One region of the Micromonospora sp. WMMD964 genome, then DNA from elsewhere that is predicted to be linked to it. Evidence: riboswitches for the same ligand, from Rfam matches in the RefSeq annotation. Region 1 holds a riboswitch; each other region holds the start of a gene.
The links. A riboswitch is a leader RNA that binds a small molecule or an ion and turns the genes downstream of it on or off. The one in region 1 is predicted to bind cyclic di-AMP.

Region 1 (6,086 bases):
GGCCACGAGTTGACCGAGCTGGCCCGGCGCTTCGGCGCCCAGGTCTTCCCGTTCAGCCGCTCCAGCACCGGCACCCACGTGGAGCGGGCCGAGGACGTCGAGGCCGCGCTGACGACCGCGTTCGAGGCCACCGGCCGGATCGACCACGTGGTGGTCACCGCCGGGATCCTGGAGCGGGGCGAACTCGCCGAGATGGACGAGGAGACCATGGACCGGGTGCTCCAGGTCAACTTCGTCGGCCCGGTGACCATCGCTCGCCAGGCGCTGCCCTACCTGCAGCAGACCAAGGGCCAACTGCTGCTGTACACCTCCAGCTCCTACACCCGTGGGCGGGCCCGCTACGCGCTCTACTCGGCCACCAAGGCCGCCCTGGTCAACCTGACCCAGGCGCTCGCCGACGAGTGGGCCGACGTCGGCGTACGCGTCAACTGCATCAACCCGGAACGGACCGCCACCCCGATGCGGACGCGGGCCTTCGGCGAGGAGCCGGAGCACACGCTGCTCGCCGCGGAGGCCGTCGCCCAGTCGTCCCTGGACGTGCTGATCTCCGACCTGACCGGCCAGGTGATCGACGTACGCCGGGCGCCCGGTGACGCGGCCACGCCGAGCGTGCCGACGCAGGGCGGGCCGGGTCAGGTCGAGACGGCGGCCGACACGGCGTCGGCCAACTGACGCCCACGCCTGCGGAACCACGAACGGAGCGACATGCGCGGCGACCTGGTCCGAAAGCTGGCTGCCCGCTGCCTGAGCACCGGGTTGGCCGTGCTGGCCTTCGTCGTGCTGGCGCTCACCGACGCCACCGGCTGGGGCCTGGCGGTGGCCGTCGCGGCAGTGGTCGCGGCGGCCGCGGAGCAGCGCGTCCGGCCCGGCGCCGACCTCGTCGCGGAGACGACGCTGATCGCCGCCGCCGTCCTGGTGGGTTACTGGCGGCGGCTGGACGACGGGTTCGACGTGGCGCTGGTCGCCACCGCACTGGTCCTGCTGGGGCTGGTGCTGCTGGTGGGGCCCCTGCGGACCGCCGGCAACCTGGAGATCCGGGCGGCGAACCTGCCGGTTCGCGCCTGGACGCCGTTGGTCGCCGACCAGCTCGGCACCGCGCTGCTCGGGCTGCTCGCCGTGGTGGCCGTCGCCGCCGCGCTGACCCTGCCGGCCGTGGTGCCACTGCTCGCCAGCCTGCTGGTCGGTGCGGGTGCCGGGGCGGTCGGGCTGGACCTGGCCCGGCGGCGGTTCCGGCCGGGCGCCGGCGGTGGGGCGGTGGGCCGCGCGCTGCGTCGGCACCAGCCGGAGTTCGTGCTCTACTTCTCGGCCCCGCCCGGTTCGGAATACCAGGTCACCATGTGGCTGCCGTACCTGCAGCGGATCGGCCGCCCGTTCCTGGTCATGCTGCGCGAGCCGGAGTTCCTCGCCCCGGTCGCCGCGGCCACCGACGCCCCGGTGGTCTACTGCCCGACCCTGCGGGCCATGGACGAGGCGCTGGTGCCGAGCCTGCGGGCGGCGTTCTACGTCAACCACGGGGCGAAGAACAGCCACTGCATCCGTTTCACCCAGCTCACCCACGTCCAGTTGCACCACGGCGACAGCGACAAGGCGCCGAGCGCCAACCCGGTGTCCGGGATCTTCGATCGGATCTTCGTGGCCGGTCCGGCCGCTATCGACAGGTACGCCCGCGCCGGGGTGCGGATCCCCGCCGAGAAGTTCGTGGTGGTCGGCCGGCCGCAGGTCGAGTCGATCCAGGTACGCCCGGAGCCCGCGCGGGGCCTGGCCCACCCCACCGTGCTCTACACCCCCACCTGGACCGGGCACCACGCCGACGCCGACTACTGCTCGCTGCCGGTGGCCGAGCGGTTGCTGCGTTCGCTGCTGGAACGCGGCGCGACGGTGATCCTGCGGGCGCACCCGTACACGACGCAGAACCCGGCGTCGGCACGCCAGTTGGGCCGGCTGACCGAGCTGCTGGCCGCCGACCGGGCCCGCACCGGTCGGCAGCACGTGTTCGGCGCGGCGGCCCGGGAGCTGAGCCTCACCGAGTGCGTCAACTCCTCCGACGCCCTGGTCTCCGACGTGTCCGGGGTGATCTCCGATTACCTCTACTCCGGCAAGCCGTACGCGGTGACCGACATGGGCGGCGCGGGCGACCGGTTCGTGGAACGCTTCCCGCTGGCCGGTTCGGGTTACGTGCTGCGCGGAGACATGTCCAACCTGGACGGTGTGCTGACCGACCTGCTGGACACCGACCCGCTGGCCGAGGCCCGCTGGGCCACCCGCCGCCGCTACCTGGGCGACTTCCCCGCCGAGTCGTACGCCGAGGCGTTCCTGACCGCCGCCCGCCGGGAGCTGGCACCGACGCCGGAACTGGCCGCGCCCACACCGGTGTAGCTGCTCAGCGGTACGGGTCCAGCAGCGCCAGCACGGCCGCCGGGTCCTGCACGTGCGCGTTGTGGCCGAGACCGGGCAGCGTGGCGACCGGCACCCCGTACTCCTTGAGCTGTTCGTCGGTGACCATCGGGTCGTGCTCGCCGCGCGCCAGCACGACCGGCACGTCGGTCGCCGCCAGCAGCGCGGTCAGGTCGGGCTCTCCCACGGCGAACGCGGTCGGGTCCATGGCGAGGCGCCACCGGCCGTCGACCTGACGCAGCCCGGCGTCCACCACCGGATCGTCCGGCAGGACCAGACCGGCCAGGCCGGAGACCCGCAGGTAGCGGCGCGCCGCCTCGGCCCGGGTGGCGAACCAGCTCACCGGCCGCGCGGCGAGGTCGGCCGCGCGGGTCAGCTCGTCGGGTGACCAGACGGCCTTGATGCCCAGGCCCACCACCGCGTCCACCGGTGCCCCGGCGGCGCGGGCGGCCAGCGCGAGGCCGACCACCCCGCCCAGCGAGTGCCCGAGCACGACGAGCCGGTCGCCGGGCGCCAGGCCGCGCGCCACCCGGTCGGCGAACCCCGCGAAGGTGTACGACGGCAGCGGCTCCGCCCAACCGTGACCGGCGAGATCCGGTGCCAGCCACCGTCCCGCCCAGCGCTGCTCCAGCAACGGCGCCCACGGCAACCAGACGTCCCCGGTCGTGCCCATCCCGTGCAGGAGCAGCAGGACCCGCCCACGACCGGCTTGACCACCCCATTCATCCACCACGGCCGCAGTCTCCCACGGTTCTCGGCCGGGTACGAGAGTCGTCGCCTCCGCCGGACACCGACGGCACCGACGAGAACGCCGCGGGCGTCGGCCCCTTGTGGGGGACGACGCCCGCGGCGGTCAGCGTGCCCGGGTCAGGCGGAGTAGCCCCGGCTGGCGATCCAGTTGGCCAGGTCGATCGTGGTGATCCAGTACGACGGGTCGGCGGCGTTGGCCGAGTCGGCGATCCGCACGGTACGGCCGTTGTCCTTGTAACCCACGACGGCGATGTAGTGCCCGCCGCCGTAGGAGTGCCAGCCACCGTCGGTGTCGACGGCGTCGCCGACGACGTTCGCGACCACGCCGCGGCCGTCGGTGATGGCCTTGACGACGTCGGCCTGGAGCCGGTCCATCTGGGCCGGGCTGGGGGCCCCGGCGAACATCCGGGTCCGGTACGGGGAACCCTTCACCTCGGCGTTGAGCACCCGGGTGGTGTCCTCAGCCGAGTTGGTGCCCATCTCGGTGGTGCCCAACTCCGCGCCGAGCTCCTCCTGGGTGCGGTCGATCCCGGCGGCGCTGAGGGCGTTACGGGTGGCCGCCGGACCGCAGTTGTAGTACGTGTTCTGCGCCTCGTAGTCGTAGTCCAGCACCTTGGTCGCGGGCGGCTTCGGCGGTGTCGGCTTACGGGTGAGGTCGGGGTTGCTCTTGGCCTTGGCCGCCGGCGACGCGGCGCTGGTGGCCGGGGCGGCGGTGGTCGGCGCGGCGCCGGCCGACGGGGACTCCGCGCGCACCTCACCACGGGAGGCGGCGACATCGCTGCGCATCTCGGCGACGGTGGTCGCGGTGCGCTGGCCGGCGGGGGCGTCGTCGGCGGTGGTGAGCAGGGCGCCGGTGGTGGTGGCGATGGCCAGGGCCGCGGCGGAGGCGGCGACGATCTGGTACGGGCGCTCGGTGGCGAAACGGCGGAGCTGACGCTGCAGGGTGTGCTTCACGGGGTCCTCCACGGATCGGGGGGAGAGCGGCACACCGGCGCCCGGACCGGTGTCCGGGCAGGCGTCGACGCGCGGACCGTGGTCCGCGGATGGTGAACCGCTCAGGGGAACGCCCGGCGCGGCCGGGCGGTTGGGCGATGACCCGGGGGTCAGCTCACCGTCACTGGACGGATGAGCGGGGGCACCGCTGCGCCGTGGAGGCGAGGGAACAACCGAGGGGTGGAAAGGTGCTGCACGAGGATGGAACTCCTTCCGACACCGCCTACCGGGTTAGCTGACGGATTCGGGCGGGAAGATCGCCCTACCGCGGGCCATTGCTCGCGGATTCACCCCGGACTTACTGATGGGTCCCCGGTTCGTTGATCACGATTGAGCGGGTCGGCGCGGCGTCGCCTTCTGCGATCGGTTACCGCACCGGACGGGACGACAGTACTGGCCCGTCCGCACCCCTGCCAAGCCAGCTTCACCTGCGTAAACCCGAAATGGCGTGGCAATTTCTGCGCGTATTGCCGATGACGTGACTCGATGGGACAAGCGGTTGCGGTGACGCCTGGGGGCGACAACCGGACAGGCCGCCAACTATGCGACCGGATTCGCCGGAAGAATCGCGCCGATCGCGCCGGACGCCCGATTCCCGGTCGGCGTGAGCCGGCTCACGTCACGGATCGGGCTCAACTCGCCCGGGCCGGCCGCCAGCGTGCCACGACCGCGGGTCGGAACGCGCCGGTCACCGCCCGCCGCGCGGGTAGCGGGTCGGGGCGCAGCCGGACCGCCGCCGCCCCGGCCTCCGTGGCGAGGACCCGTGCCGAGTCGGCAGCCAGTTCGGCGTCCCGCCAGGCGGCCCGTTCCCGGGCCGAAGCGGCCTGGTAGTCCGCCCGCCTCGCGTCCCGGATCGTCCGGCTGAGCAGCACCTCCTGCTCGACCGGGTGCCGCCGGGGATCCCAGCCGCGCCGATGCGCGAACACGTCGCCGAGCTGCGCCATGGTCAGGTCGCCCCGCCAGTACGCCGCCATCGCCGCGCGGTGCAGGTAGCGCTCCCGGGCGGCGTACTCGGCCGGGGTACGGGGGGTGTGCGGGGTGGGCAACACCCCGGCACCCGCGAAGCGACGGGCGGCGGTATCCGCCTCGTCGTAGGCGGCCCAGGCCCGCTCCATCTCCTCCTGAGCGGTCAGCCAGGCGGCACGTCGCCGCTGCGCGGTCCTGGCCGCGCCGGCCGCGGCGACCGCCACCTCCTCGGCGTACCGAAGCCGGTCGGCGGCCTCGGCGGCGGCCACCTCCCGAGCGGTGGGGGCGGTCGAGGGCGGATCGTCCGCGGGCCGGTCCCGGTCGGGGCGGGCCACCAGCAGGGCGAGTACGCCGAGGGCCAGCAGGAACAGCGTCGACCAGATGGCGGCGGCCTGCGGCACCTCGGTCACGAACTGGTAGAAGACAGCGGTCTCCATGGTCGGCACCTCGGGCAGAGAGCGATGCGATGGGGAGCCGCACCGGCCACCGGGCCACGGCGGAGCACGGGCCGGTGGGGCGCGGAGCTGGTGGATCGACAGGCGCGGCGGCGGGACGCTCGTCCCGGTGACTCAGCGCCCGGGCGGGGCTCGGGGTGCCCGGCTGCTCGGGGCGTGGCCGAGGGGCAGCCGGTCGGACCCGGCCACGCCCACCGGCAGCGGGCCGGTCGTGACAGCGACCTGCTCAGCGGGCGGCGCTGGTTGCGGGTCGACCGACCACGCCGAGGAGGTGTCCTCGACGGGCTGCTCGGTCACCGCCCGCGCCTCGTGCACGCCCTCCGGCGTGGAGGTGGACGAGCAGGTCGCCGGGAGCGTGCCGGGGGCGAACGACTGTGGCACGGCGGCCGAGGCCGGGCCCGCGCCGAGCGCCAGAGCCGCGACGACGGCGAGGCTGGTCAGCACCCGCGTCGCCCAGCGCGCCACCCACCACAGCGGACAGGTGAGCGCGACCGGAAGCACGAGCCCACGCTACCGTCGTACCGGCCT
Region 2 (6,086 bases), 950 kb from region 1:
TGGTGCTCGAGGTGACGTCCGACGGTGTCGCAGCCGCCGCCCTCTACGAGCGGACCGGATGGCGGTGCACCGGGACCAGCACCGCGCCGTGGACCGCACCGGACGGCAGCCCGGTGTCGCTGCGTCACTACACGCTGTCCTGTGACGCGGCACCGGCCATCGCGGTCAGGCGTCGGGCGAGCAGGGCGGCGGCGTCGCGCAGCTCCGCAGGCTCCAGCACCTCCACCTGGTAACTGAGGCGGGCGAGGTGCGCGGCGAGCCAGTCCAGGCGCTCCCCGCCGACGATCAGCAGACACCACCCGTCGCTGTCGTCCTCCACCCGTCCCACCTGCGGCGGCACCAGCTCCCGCACCTGGTCGGCCGTGGCGCGCACACGGACCCGGGCGAGATACCGGTACGCCGCCCCGGTCACGGCCCGCTGCACGAAGGCGACCGGATCCGGGTGCTCGCGCGCCCGGAAGCGCCAGGTCGTCGCGGTCGCGGCACCCATCCGGTCCAGGCGGAACGTCCGCCAGTCGTGACGGTCGACATCCCAGGCCATCAGATACCAGCGGCGACCCGTCGTGACCATCCGGACCGGCTCGACGGTCCGCTCGTGCTGCCCGCCGTCGCGCGCCACGTAGGTGAATCGCACCCGCACGGCGTCGCGACAGGCCCGGGCCAGTGTCACCAGCACCTCGGCGTCGATCTCGGCCACCGGACCCACGAGCGTCTCGGTCGCGCCGTGCACCGCCCGCACCTCGGCGCGCAGCCGCGCCGGCATGACCTGATCGAGTTTCGTGAGGGCCCGCAGAGCCGCCTCGCCCGCGCCGGCGATCGTGCCGCCCGAGGCGAGGCGCAGGGACACCGCCGTCGCGATCGCCTCCTCGTCGTCGAGGAGCAACGGCGGCAGGCGGGTGCCCGCACCGAGCTGGTAACCACCACCGACCCCGGGGACCGCGTGCACCGGGTAACCGAGCGTCCGCAGTCGTTGCACGTCACGGCGGACGCAACGGTCGGTGACACCCAGCTCGGCGGCGAGGTCCGCAGCCGTCCAGGACGGCCGCCGTTGGAGCAGTGCCAGCAACCGCAGCACCCGCTCGGTCGTCGCCTCGACAGTCACGTGCCGATCGTTGCACGGGATGCGGAACGATTCTGTCCGCTATCTACGGGAGGCTGGGCCCATGACCGAGGAGATCACGAGACAGGGAGCCGACATGGTCCGCGATGTGCAGATCACCGTCGACTGTGCCGACCCCGCCGCGTTGGCGGCCTTCTGGGCCGAGGCCCTGGGCTACCGGGTGCAGGGTCCGCCCGGGGACTTCGAGTCCTGGGAGGACGCGCTCGACGCGCTGGGCGTGCCGCCGGAGCACCGCAACGACGCGTCGGCGGTGGTCGACCCCGAGGGCTCGCGGCCACGGCTGTTCTTCCAGCGGGTCCCCGAGCCCAAGCGGGTCAAGAATCGCGTACACCTCGATGTGCGGGCCGCACCCGGGCTGGCGGGTGACGAGCGGATGGCGGCGCTGGAGAAGGAGGCCGAGCGGCTCGCCGCGCACGGTGCCACCCGGCTCAGCCGCCACGAGCCCGCTCCCCCACTGGGTGCCGGTCATCTCATCATGGCCGACCCGGAGGGCAACGAGTTCTGCCTCGACTGACCGGGCGTACGCCCAGGTCACCACGGCGATCGTCGAGCGCCGTGCGAACATGTGTACGTGTCGCCCGGCGCCAGCATCCTGCACGCCGACCTGGACGCCTTCTACGCGTCGGTCGAGCAGCGCGACGACCCACGCCTGCGCGGGCGGCCGGTGATCGTCGGCGGAGGTGTGGTCCTCGCGGCCAGCTACGAGGCGAAGGCGCGGGGTGTCCGCAGCGCGATGGGCGGCCGGCAGGCGCGCCGGCTGTGTCCGGACGCGATCGTGGTGCCGCCGCGGATGTCGGCGTACACGGCGGCGAGCCGCGCGGTCTTCGAGATCTTCCGGCAGACCACTCCGCTGGTCGAGGGGCTCTCCATCGACGAGGCGTTCCTCGACGTGGGTGGCCTGCGGCGGCTGGTCGGCCCACCGGCCGACATCGCCGCGCGGCTGCGTCGGGAGGTTCGGGAACGGGTCGGCCTTCCGATCACGGTGGGTGTGGCCCGCACGAAGTTCCTGGCGAAGGTGGCCAGCGGGGTGGCCAAGCCGGACGGGCTCCTGGTGGTCGCACCCGACGCCGAGACGGCGTTCCTGCATCCGCTGCCGGTCGAGCGGTTGTGGGGCGTCGGCCCGGTCACCTCCGCGAAGCTGCGGGAACACCGGATCCGTACCGTCGGCGAGGTGGCACGGCTCGGCGAGGCGACACTGGTGTCGCTGCTCGGGTCCGGCGCCGGCCGGCACCTGCACGCCCTGGCTCACAACCGTGACCCACGCGCGGTGCACGTCGGCCGCCGACGGGCTTCGATGGGCGCCCAGCACGCGCTGAGCCGTACCCCGCACGCCCCGACGGAACTGGACGCCATCCTCGCCGGGCTGGTCGACCGGGTCACCCGCCGGATGCGGGCCGCCGGGCGGTCCGGTCGCACCGTGGTGCTGCGGTTGCGTTTCGGCGACTACAGCCGGGCGACCCGCTCGCACACCATCGGCAAGGCGACAGCGGACACGACCCCGCTGCTCGCCGCCGCACGCGCGTTGCTGCACGCGGCCCAGCCCGAGATCGACAGTCGTGGTGTCACGCTGATCGGCGTCTCGGTGGGCAATCTGGACGACAGCCCGGTGCAGCCGGAGCTGCCGTTCCACCGCGACCCGGGTGCGGAGTTGGACGCGGCGGTCGACGCGGTCCGCGACCGGTTCGGCTCGGCGGCGCTCACCCGTGCGGTGTTACTCGGTCGGGAGCCCGGCGTCGAGATGCCACTCCTGCCGGATTGACCGATCTGCGTGCGGCGTCCGTGCGACGAGTTGCGACCGGAGACACATCACAGCAGGTCGGCGGTTTAGCCGACGGCTGACGGGTGACCCTTGAGGGGTACAGCCTGACAAGGGGGGACCCACGATGTCCGACGACACCAGCAACCGACCGAGCCGCAGCGCCGAGCGACCGCACGACGTGACCGACCCGCTGCTCTGGCAACTGGCGATCGACGTGCTGGACGCCCACGAGCCGGACGACGAGGGTCACTGCCACAACCTCCAGTGCGCGGGGCAGGCGTGGCCGTGCGCCGCCCGGCAGGGCGCAGAGCATTCGCTGCGACTGTCGCGCGGGGCGGCGGAACCCGTCGAGATGACGATCGACGGCCTCGACGCCGGCACGGAGGCGACGCCGGCCTCCCGCTGGGGTCGCAACGCCGGACCCGCGGCCTCGCGTCGCGCGCCGCGGGCGTCCGCCTCGGCGGCGTGACTCGCGGCAGGTCCGGCCACTCGGGCTGACCAGCACCGCACACACGAACGCTCGGCCGGGTCACCGGCCGAGCGTTCGTGTGCCGACTGTCAGAGGCTGAGCTTCTGACCAGGGAAGATCAGGCCCGGGTCGGCCCCGATCAGCTCCCTGTTGTGCTCGTACAGCGCCTGCCAGCCGCCGGACACCCGGTGGGCGTCGGCGATCTCCGACAGGGTGTCGCCCGGCTCGACCAGGTGCGTCCGGCCGCCCGTCGGCGCGGCGGTGCGCTCGTGGTCACGGGTCGCCGGCTGCTCGCCGCGCGACGGCCGGTCCGGCGACGTGGTCGCCTTTCCGGTGGACTTCGTCGACTTCGCCGTCGACCTGGTCGACTTCGTGGCCGAGCCGCCCGAGGAGCCGCCCTTCTTGCCGCAGGTCGGCCAGGCGCCGATGCCCTGCCCGTCGAGCACCTTCTCGGCGATGGCGATCTGCTCGCCGCGGGTGGCCAGGTCGGCACGGGCGGCGTACTTCTTGCCGCCGTAACCGGCCCAGGTGCTCTGCGAGAACTGCAGGCCACCGAAGTAGCCGTTACCGGTATTGATCTTCCAGTTGCCGCCGGACTCGCACTGGGCGATCGCGTCCCAGTCGACTCCGGCCTGCGCCGGGGCGGCCGGGCCGAAGAGGGCGACAGCACCGGTGACCGCGCCGACGGCCAGGGTGCCGACGGCGAGACGGCGGGTGGTGACCCGTCGATGACGGGGCGTGTGAACGGACGTCATGTGAGCTTCCTCCACGCCGGCGAGGTGAGCTGTCGGGTTCGGGCCGAGGAGCCCGGCCGCAGGTGGCGGCTTCACCCCGAGGTGACGTGCACCGAGGAACGTGGGTCCCCCGCTCCTGCCCGGGTGACTGGGTTCCGACGGCCGGGGGCAGGATTAGGCGTTGCCGACCGTGGTGTCCGCAGTGGCGGACCCGACCGACGTTAGGCACGGTCGGTGACGATCGCCCAACCCCTGTGAAGTTCTTCACCGGGGTACGCGGGGCGCCGTCCGCAGCGGTTGCGGCCGGCCGGACACTGTGCTGAGAGCACAGTGGACCGGTTCCGATCAGGCTTCGCGACGTGGCCAGATCGCGGTGTCGCGTTGAGCGACTCGACGTGTCCGTCGGTGATCGCATCTCGACGTCGTACGCCGAACCGGCCGGCGGGCCCCTGATCGGGTGGCCCGCTGGCCAGACGGTCGACCGTCTACAGGGTGCGCGCCAGCCGGTCGGCGAGCGTGCGGGTGAAGCGGGCCGGGTCGGTCAGCTCACCGCCCTCGGCGAGCACCGCCAGACCGTAGAGCAGCTCCGCGGTCTCGGTCAGCGCTGCCGGGTCGCTCCCCTGCTCGTGGGCCTTGCGCAGCCCGGAGACCAGCGGGTGACCGGGGTTGATCTCCAGGATCCGCTTGGTCGGGGGCACCTCGTGCCCCATCGCGCGGTACATCTTCTCCAGCGTCGGCGTGAGGTCGTGGGCGTCGCCGACGACGCAGGCCGGTGAGGTGGTCAGTCGGGACGACAGCCGCACCTCCCGGACGCTGTCGGTCAGCGTCGTGCCCAGCCAGTCGAGCAGGTTGGCGAACTCCTGCCGCTGCTGCTCACGCTCGGCCTCGGCCTGCTGCTTCTCCTCGTCGGTGTCCAGGTCGATCTCGCCCTTGGCGATGGAGCGCAGGGGCTTGCCGTCATACGCGCCGACCCGCTCGACCCACACCTCGTCGACCTGGTCGGTCAGGAGCAGCACCTCGTGACCCTTGGCCCGGAACGCCTCCAGGTGCGGCGAGTTCTCGATGGCGGCCCGGGACTCGCCGGTGGCGTACCAGATGTCGCTCTGGCCGTCCTTCATCCGCGAGACGTAACCGGCCAGGTCGGTGGGCTCGGTCGCGTCGTGGGTGGAGGCGACGGAGAGGAGTTCCAGCAGGGTGTCGCGGTTGTCGGTGTCGTCGATCAGCCCTTCCTTGACGACCGCGCCGAACTCGGTCCAGAAGGTGCGGTAGCGCTCGGCGTGGTTGGCCTTCAGGTCCTTCACCGTGGCGAGGATCTTCTTGACCAGGCGGCGGCGGACGATCTGGATCTGCCGGTCCTGCTGGAGGATCTCCCGGGAGATGTTCAGCGACAGGTCGTGCGCGTCGACCACGCCCTTGACGAAGCGCAGGTAGGTCGGGACGAGCGCCTCGCAGTCGTCCATGATGAAGACGCGCTTGACGTAGAGCTGGACGCCTCGGCGGCCCTGCGGGGAGAACAGGTCCAGTGGGGCGTGGCTGGGCAGGAACAGCAGCGCCTCGTACTCGAAGGTGCCCTCGCCCTTCATGTGCACGACCTCGAGCGGGTCGGCCCAGTCGTGGCTGACGTGCTTGTAGAACTCGTTGTACTCGGCGGCGTCGACCTCGTCGCGGGGCCGCGCCCAGAGCGCCTTCATCGAGTTGAGGGTCTGCACCTCGCTGGTGGCGGGCTCACCGTCGGCGCCGGGGCGCTCGACCGTCATCCGGATGGGCCAGGCGATGAAGTCGGAGTATCGCTTGACGATGTCGCGGACGGTCCACTCGGCGGTGTAGTCGTGCAGGTTGTCCTCGGTGTCGGCCGGCTTGAGGTGCAGGGTCACGGCGGTGCCCTGCGGCGCCTCGTCGACCGCCTCGATGGTGTACGTGCCCTCGCCGGTGGACTCCCAGCGGGTGCCGCCGGTCTCGCCGGCCTTGCGGGTGACCAGGGTGACCCGGTCGGCGACCATGAAC
Region 3 (6,086 bases), 3.1 Mb from region 1:
GCCGCCTCCAGCCGGGGCATCTCGACCTCGAACAACTCCCCGTCGATGAGCGCGAGCGCCGGCTGGTCGGCCCGGCTCACCACCACCGTCTCGGCACCGGCCGCGTGCAGCTCGTACATGGCCCGGGTCAACTCCACGCTGTCGTCGGTGCGGGCGCGGCCGTCGCGGATCAGCTCCTCGTGGCTCACCTTGAGGAAGAACACCCCGCTCTCCAGCACCGCGGAGAGATGATCGCCGGAGAGGTCGACCACCACCCGGCCGCCGTTGGCGCCGAGGTCCGCCGCGAACCGCCGGTACAGGTCGGCGGGGACGAGCCACGGCTCGTTCGGCCCGCTGAGGATGCTCACGGCCGCCGCCAAGCCCTCCCCGAGGGCCAGGTTGTACAGCTCGTCGAGTTCGTGTCGGCTCAACGGCTGCCCCGGCACGTCGGCGATCTCCTCCCGGGACCCGCCCCGGCGGTCGTGCACGTACCCGCCGCTGCCGGAGTCACGGACCACCATCTTGAGGTCGACGCCCTCGCTGACCAGCAGCGGCTCCAGCACCTGCCCGATCTCGCCGCCCAGGGCGGCGCAGAGCACCACGTCGACGCCGAGCGACATCACCATCCGGGCCTGCCAGACGCCCTGCCCCCCGGGGTGCAGGTGCAACTCCGGGTGGTCGTTGGGCTGGTCCACGGTCACCGTCAGCTGTGGCGTTGGCGCGAAGACCATCACGTGCCCGCTCACCGGATCGTCGCCGTTCATGGTGTCCACCCTCAGCACGGTTGGGTTATTCATCACTAATACGACAAATAGTAGCTTGCATCCCATCCTCCGACGCCCGCCCAGCGGGGCGTTGCCAGCCAGACATCGGTAGGGGACGATCGTGCGACAGTCGACGGCGGGAGACGGTGTGCTCAGCAGCGATACCTTCAGCTACACCGTTCAGGCCCGATGCTCGGTTGCCCACGCGGCCGCGCTGCTCAGTGACCTGACCCGGCAGGGTGAGCTGCACCCATTGATCGTCCGGGTCCGCCGACTGCCGCCCCGCCCCGGCGCGCAGGCCAGCTACACGATCAACGACCGGCTGGCGGCCGGCCCGCTGCGCTTCACAACCACCTACCACGCGGACGTACTGAGCAACGAGGAAGACGAGATCGTCATGGTGGCCCGTCAGTGGCCGGCCACCACCGTCCACAACCACACCCGGCTACGCCCCGAGCCGGACGGCCTGGTCCGCGTCGACGTCGAGATCACCCTGACCGCGCCGACACCGCTGTTCCGGTACGCGTTCCGCCAGGCCCGTGCCGCCCACCTCGCCCTGGCCACCCGCTTGGGCCCGGCCCTGGAACGCGCCAGCAACCCCCCACCCATCACCTGACTCCGCGCCTGCGCGCCCCGCGCCCCGCGCTCCGCGCCCCCCGCGCCGCGCGCCCCGCGCTCCGCGCGCCCCGCGCTCCGCGCCCGCGCGCCCCGCGCCCCGCGCCTGCGCGCCCCGCGCCTGCGCGCCCCGCGCCTGCGCGCCCCGCGCCCGCGCGCCAAGATCCGAGTAACATCCCGGATGTTGCTGCCTCCGGCGCGTAGGAGACAGCACTATCCCTGATGTTGCGCGGATCTTGAGGACGAAACACCCGGCGCGACCGCCCGGAGCGGATCGGCGAGCCGGCAGCCGTCAAGGTCACGCTCGATCATGGATGTAGTGGCCTGATGGTGCCCAGGAGACCACTGCATCATGGTTGTAGCGCGATCATGGTGCCGTGGGCGCGGTCGGGGCGCGGTCGCGGTCGGGGGTGTGGTTTCGGTCAGGGGGCGCGGTCGCGGCCAGGGGTGTGGCCGCGGTCGGAGGGCGTGGCGGCGGTCGGGGGTGTGGTTCGGTCAGGCGCGTGGTCGCGGTCGCGGTGTGGTCACCGCGGGGCTCCCCGGTGGGCGCGTCGGCGAGGATGTGCAGGCCGCAGGCGTGGGTCGCGGTCACGGCGAGGTCACCGCAGGGGCGTCGGGGCGCGGCCACCCACGCGGCGTGGTCACCGCTGTGGCCTGGTCAGGGCGCCGTGGACGTCGACCTGCGGGCGTTGCTCACGGTGGCTGGTCGGGCGGCCCGCTGCCGTCCCCACGGCTTGTAGGTGGAGAGCACCGTCGCGATGATCATGAGGCTGGTCGACACCGCTGGTGCGATCACCAGGTCGGCGCGGTCCCGCGCGGGCAGGGCGGCGCCCAACGCCCCGGCGTGGCGCAGGTTCGGGGTGAGCAGGAACAGCACCAGCCCGACCATCACCGTGGTGAGCACGAGCTTGACCAGCACCCACCGGTAGCGCAGCAGGCCCCACGGTGTGAGCAGCGCGCTGGCGACGCCGACCAGCCAGACCAGGATGCTCAGTGGCGCGAACAGGACCGTGCCGACCAGCGCGCCGACCGGGTAGAGCAACGCCGGGTCGCCGCCCCGTTGCACGGCGATGCCGAGGGTGAGCAGCACCAGGTCGGTGCCGAGCCAGCCCAGCGAGGTGACCAGGTGCAGGGTGAGCAGCCCCTTGCGGGCGGCCGGTGGGATCCGAGGCATACCGCGATGTTGCCCGCCGACCGCGGCCGGGTCGTCCGACGACCGGCGACATCGGGTGTACGCCCCGCGACGTAGCCGTGGCCGGTGCCCCCGGGCAGGTGGGCACCGGCCACGGGTGGTCAGTAGACGGACAGGTGTACGTGGTTGGTGTGGTCGCTGGACGGGTCGCCGCCCGCCCCGCTGTACGACTTCCACCCGCTGCTGGGCAGCCAGATCTGCCGGTACCAGATCACGTAGAGCACGGCGAGCCGGTCGGCGTTGCGGATGAAGTACGCGGCCAGGTTGTTGCCGTACGTCTTGTCGCCGCCGGTGGCGTCCCCGCCGAAGCCGCCCTTCTGCGCGGCGAAGTCGCAGGCTCGGCCCTTCGGGTGTTCGCCGGAGCCCCCGCTGCGGTGGCAGGAGACGTACCTGGTGAAGCCGGCTGCCTTGGCCTGGTTGAGGGCGTGCAGGGTGCGCGGGGTGATGCAGCCGCTGGCCGGCGTGGGGTCGTCGACGCTGCACGACTCCTTCGGCCAGGAGCCGTCGGAGTTGCGCGGAGCAGCCTTCGCGTTGCTGGTGGAGGTGCCCCGGTTGGAGCCGGTGTCGGCGGTGGTCTGCGGCTTGGGGGCCGTGGCGACGGTCAGGGCCCGCTCGGCCTGCTCCTTGCGCTTGGCCATCACCGCGACCTGCTTGCGCTGTTCGTTGATCTCACCGTCCAGGGCGGCGCGGGTGCGGTTGGCCTGGTCTTTGGTGGTGAGGAGGTCGCGCAGCACCCGGTCCTCGTTGGCGGCCACCGCGTCCAGGGAGGCGGCCCGGTCCATGAAGCCTTCCGGGGTGTTGCTGTTGAGCAGCGCCGAGATCGCGCTGAGTCGCCCGGTGCGGTACGCGACGCCGGCGATCTCGCCGACCTTGCCGCTGCGCTGGTCGAGCTCGACCTCGATGGTCTTCAGTTGGGTGGTGAGCTGCTGCTGCCGCTGCACGGAGGTGTCCAGGGCGCGTTTCGCGTCCAGGTAGCCCTTGCTGGCGGCCTCCAGTTGGGCGCGGAGTGCCGGGGTGCCGCCCTCTTCGTCGGAGTCGGGTGCGGCGGCCCGCTGGCCGGTCGGGGGAGCGGCCGAGGCGGTGCCGGCCGGGAGCGCGACGCCGAGAGCGAGCATCGCGACGATCAGGGCCGCCAGTCGGGCGGCAGGTGGTCGTGCTGGTGCCACTGCGCAGTCCTTCCGTCAGCCGCCGACCGGGTTAGCTGACGGGTTCGGGACGGAAGATCCCTACCGCTGACGCGGATGCACCCCAGGAACGTGGTTCCCCGGTTCGCCCGTGCGGGCGATTAGGCGACGACCACCACCGGCGCCGGGAGGCGCCGCCTGGTGGCGGCCGGGACAGAGCCTACCGGTACCGGTGGGGCCGCTGCAGCGAATGTGACGGACGGTGCGTGCGTCATCACGGTGAATCGACCTTCACCACTCGATGGAGCCGCATTCTCCGGATGCCGCGCCCGGCTCGATCTGCAACGTGGCGTGCTCGATGCGGAAGTCGTCGTGCAGGGCGGTGCGCGCGGCGGTGAGCACCGCGCCGACCTCCGCGCCGGGCTCCATGGTCAGGTGGGCGGAGGCGACGTCCATGCCCGAGGTGAGCGTCCAGACGTGCAGGTCGTGCACCTCGACCACGCCGGGGACCGCGGCCAGCCGGTCGTGCACGGCGGTCACCTGGAGGTGTTCCGGTGCGGCCTGCACCAGGATGCGGATGGCCGCGCGGGCCAGCCGCCAGGTGCGCGGCAGGATGAACACGCCGATGGCGACGGCGACCAGCGGATCGGCCCACCACCAGTCGGTGACGGTGATGAGCACCGCCGCGCCGATCACGCCGACCGAGCCGAGCAGGTCGCCGAGCACCTCCAGGTAGGCGCCCTGGATGTTGATGCTCTCCCGCGCGCCGGCGCGGAGCAGGCCGAACGCGGCGATGTTCGCCAGCAGGCCGAGCACCGCCACCACGAGCATCGGACCGGTGATGACCTCGTGCGGGTCGCCGAAGCGGCGGATCGCCTCGATCACCACGTAGACCGCGACGCCGGAGAGCAGGACGGCGTTGGCCAGCGCGGCGAGCACCTCGAGTCGGTAGAGCCCGAAGGTGCGCTGCGGGTCGCCGGTGGCCCGTCGGGTGGCGGTGATCGCGGCGAGCGCCATGCCGATGCCGAGCACGTCGGTGAACATGTGCCCGGCGTCGGAGAGCAGGGCGAGCGAGCCGGTGTGCAGGGCGGTCACCGCCTCGACCACCATCAGGGTGGCGAGCAGCCCGAACGCCGCCCAGAGTCGCCCCCGGTGCTGGTGCGCGGCATTGGCGACGGACCCGTGGTGGTGGTCATGACCTGCGCCCACGTGAATCACCTTCCGCCGCGATCCGGGATCCGGTCCAATGTATGTTCACATCGCAATGTGTGCAAGTGTCAGGGCGGCGGCTCTCATCGGCCTCATCCGGGCAGGTCAGCCGGTCGGGTCGATGGTGGTGAGTCGCTGGGTGGCCCGGGACAGCGCCACGTACAGGGTGCGTACTCCGGCGCCCGGATCCGCCCTGATCTCGCTCGGAGCGACCAGCACCACCCCGTCGTACTCCATGCCCTTGGCCTCCAGGCTGGTGACCACCTGCAACCTCGGCGCGGCGAGCGCGTCGAGCCAGCCGACGACCTCGTCGCGGCGCGGCACCGGCGTGATCACGCCGACCGTGCCCTCCACCTCGGCCAGCAGGTCGGCGGCCGCCTTCACGGTCGCGGTCTCCAGCCCGGTCGCGGGCACCACCAACTCGACCGGATCGACCCCGCTGGAGCGGACGGCGCTCGGCAGCGGCAGATCCGGGTACAGCCGACGGATCTCCGCCGCCGCCACCGCGAAGATCTCGGAGGAGTTGCGGTAGTTGGTGGTCAGCGTGAAGTCGTGCCGTTTGCGCCGCCCCAGCGCCTGGTCCCGGGCCCGGTCCAACTCGTCGGGGTCGCCGGTCCACGCGGTCTGCGCGGGGTCACCCACCACGGTCCAGGAGGCCAACCGCCCCCGACGGCCGATCATCCGCCACTGCATCGGTGAGACGTCCTGCGCCTCGTCGACGACCACGTGCGCGTACTCCCGGTAGTCCTCCGGCCGCTCCCGGGCCGCCGCCCGGGCGGCCCGCTGCCGGTCGGCGGCGGTGCTCAGCTCGCGTACGCCCCCGGCGAGCTGGAACGGGTCACGACGGGCCCGGGCCGGTTGTGCCGGCTTCCCGAGCAACGCGTCCAGTTCGTCCAGCAGCGCGATGTCGGCGATGGTGAGCCCGGCCGGGTCCAGGTCCCGGTACGCGGCGGTGAGCAGCCGGATCTCCGCGCCGGAGAGGATCCCCCCGGCGTACCGGCGCAGCCGGTCCGGCCGGGTCAGCCAGCCGAGCACGTGCCGAGGGTGCAGACGCGGCCACCACGCCTTCAGGAACTCCCGGAACTCCGACCGCTCGGCGATCTCCGCCTCGAAGGCCCGCTGCTCCGGCAGCCGGGTGACGCCCACCTCACGGGCCTGCGCCCAGAGCGCGGCGAACACCCCGTCGAAGCCGGCCCGGCGCAC

Region 2: linked by a shared signal. The riboswitch ahead of O7616_RS19065 (transglycosylase family protein) and the one ahead of O7616_RS14940 (C39 family peptidase) in region 1 are both predicted to bind cyclic di-AMP.
Region 3: linked by a shared signal. The riboswitch ahead of O7616_RS28745 (hypothetical protein) and the one ahead of O7616_RS14940 (C39 family peptidase) in region 1 are both predicted to bind cyclic di-AMP.

What each region holds. Positions count from the first base shown of each region.
Region 1 is NZ_CP120860.1:3,216,237-3,222,322, reverse strand. Features, by position in the region: gene O7616_RS14955 (bifunctional cytidylyltransferase/SDR family oxidoreductase) at 1-672, shown strand, start outside; gene O7616_RS14950 (CDP-glycerol glycerophosphotransferase family protein) at 706-2,376, shown strand; gene O7616_RS14945 (alpha/beta hydrolase) at 2,381-3,127, opposite strand; gene O7616_RS14940 (C39 family peptidase) at 3,262-4,098, opposite strand; cyclic di-AMP (ydaO/yuaA leader) riboswitch at 4,343-4,484, opposite strand; gene O7616_RS14935 (hypothetical protein) at 4,770-5,540, opposite strand; gene O7616_RS14930 (hypothetical protein) at 5,673-6,059, opposite strand.
Region 2 is NZ_CP120860.1:4,166,100-4,172,185, reverse strand. Features, by position in the region: gene O7616_RS19090 (GNAT family N-acetyltransferase) at 1-233, shown strand, start outside; gene O7616_RS19085 (YafY family protein) at 128-1,102, opposite strand; gene O7616_RS19080 (VOC family protein) at 1,197-1,634, shown strand; gene dinB (DNA polymerase IV) at 1,692-2,879, shown strand; gene O7616_RS19070 (hypothetical protein) at 3,004-3,348, shown strand; gene O7616_RS19065 (transglycosylase family protein) at 3,438-4,103, opposite strand; cyclic di-AMP (ydaO/yuaA leader) riboswitch at 4,103-4,273, opposite strand; gene htpG (molecular chaperone HtpG) at 4,568-6,086, opposite strand, start outside.
Region 3 is NZ_CP120860.1:6,322,490-6,328,575, reverse strand. Features, by position in the region: gene O7616_RS28760 (PfkB family carbohydrate kinase) at 1-743, opposite strand, end outside; gene O7616_RS28755 (SRPBCC family protein) at 892-1,359, shown strand; gene O7616_RS28750 (hypothetical protein) at 2,017-2,532, opposite strand; gene O7616_RS28745 (hypothetical protein) at 2,652-3,665, opposite strand; cyclic di-AMP (ydaO/yuaA leader) riboswitch at 3,721-3,852, opposite strand; gene O7616_RS28740 (cation diffusion facilitator family transporter) at 3,966-4,883, opposite strand; gene O7616_RS28735 (AAA family ATPase) at 4,989-6,086, opposite strand, start outside.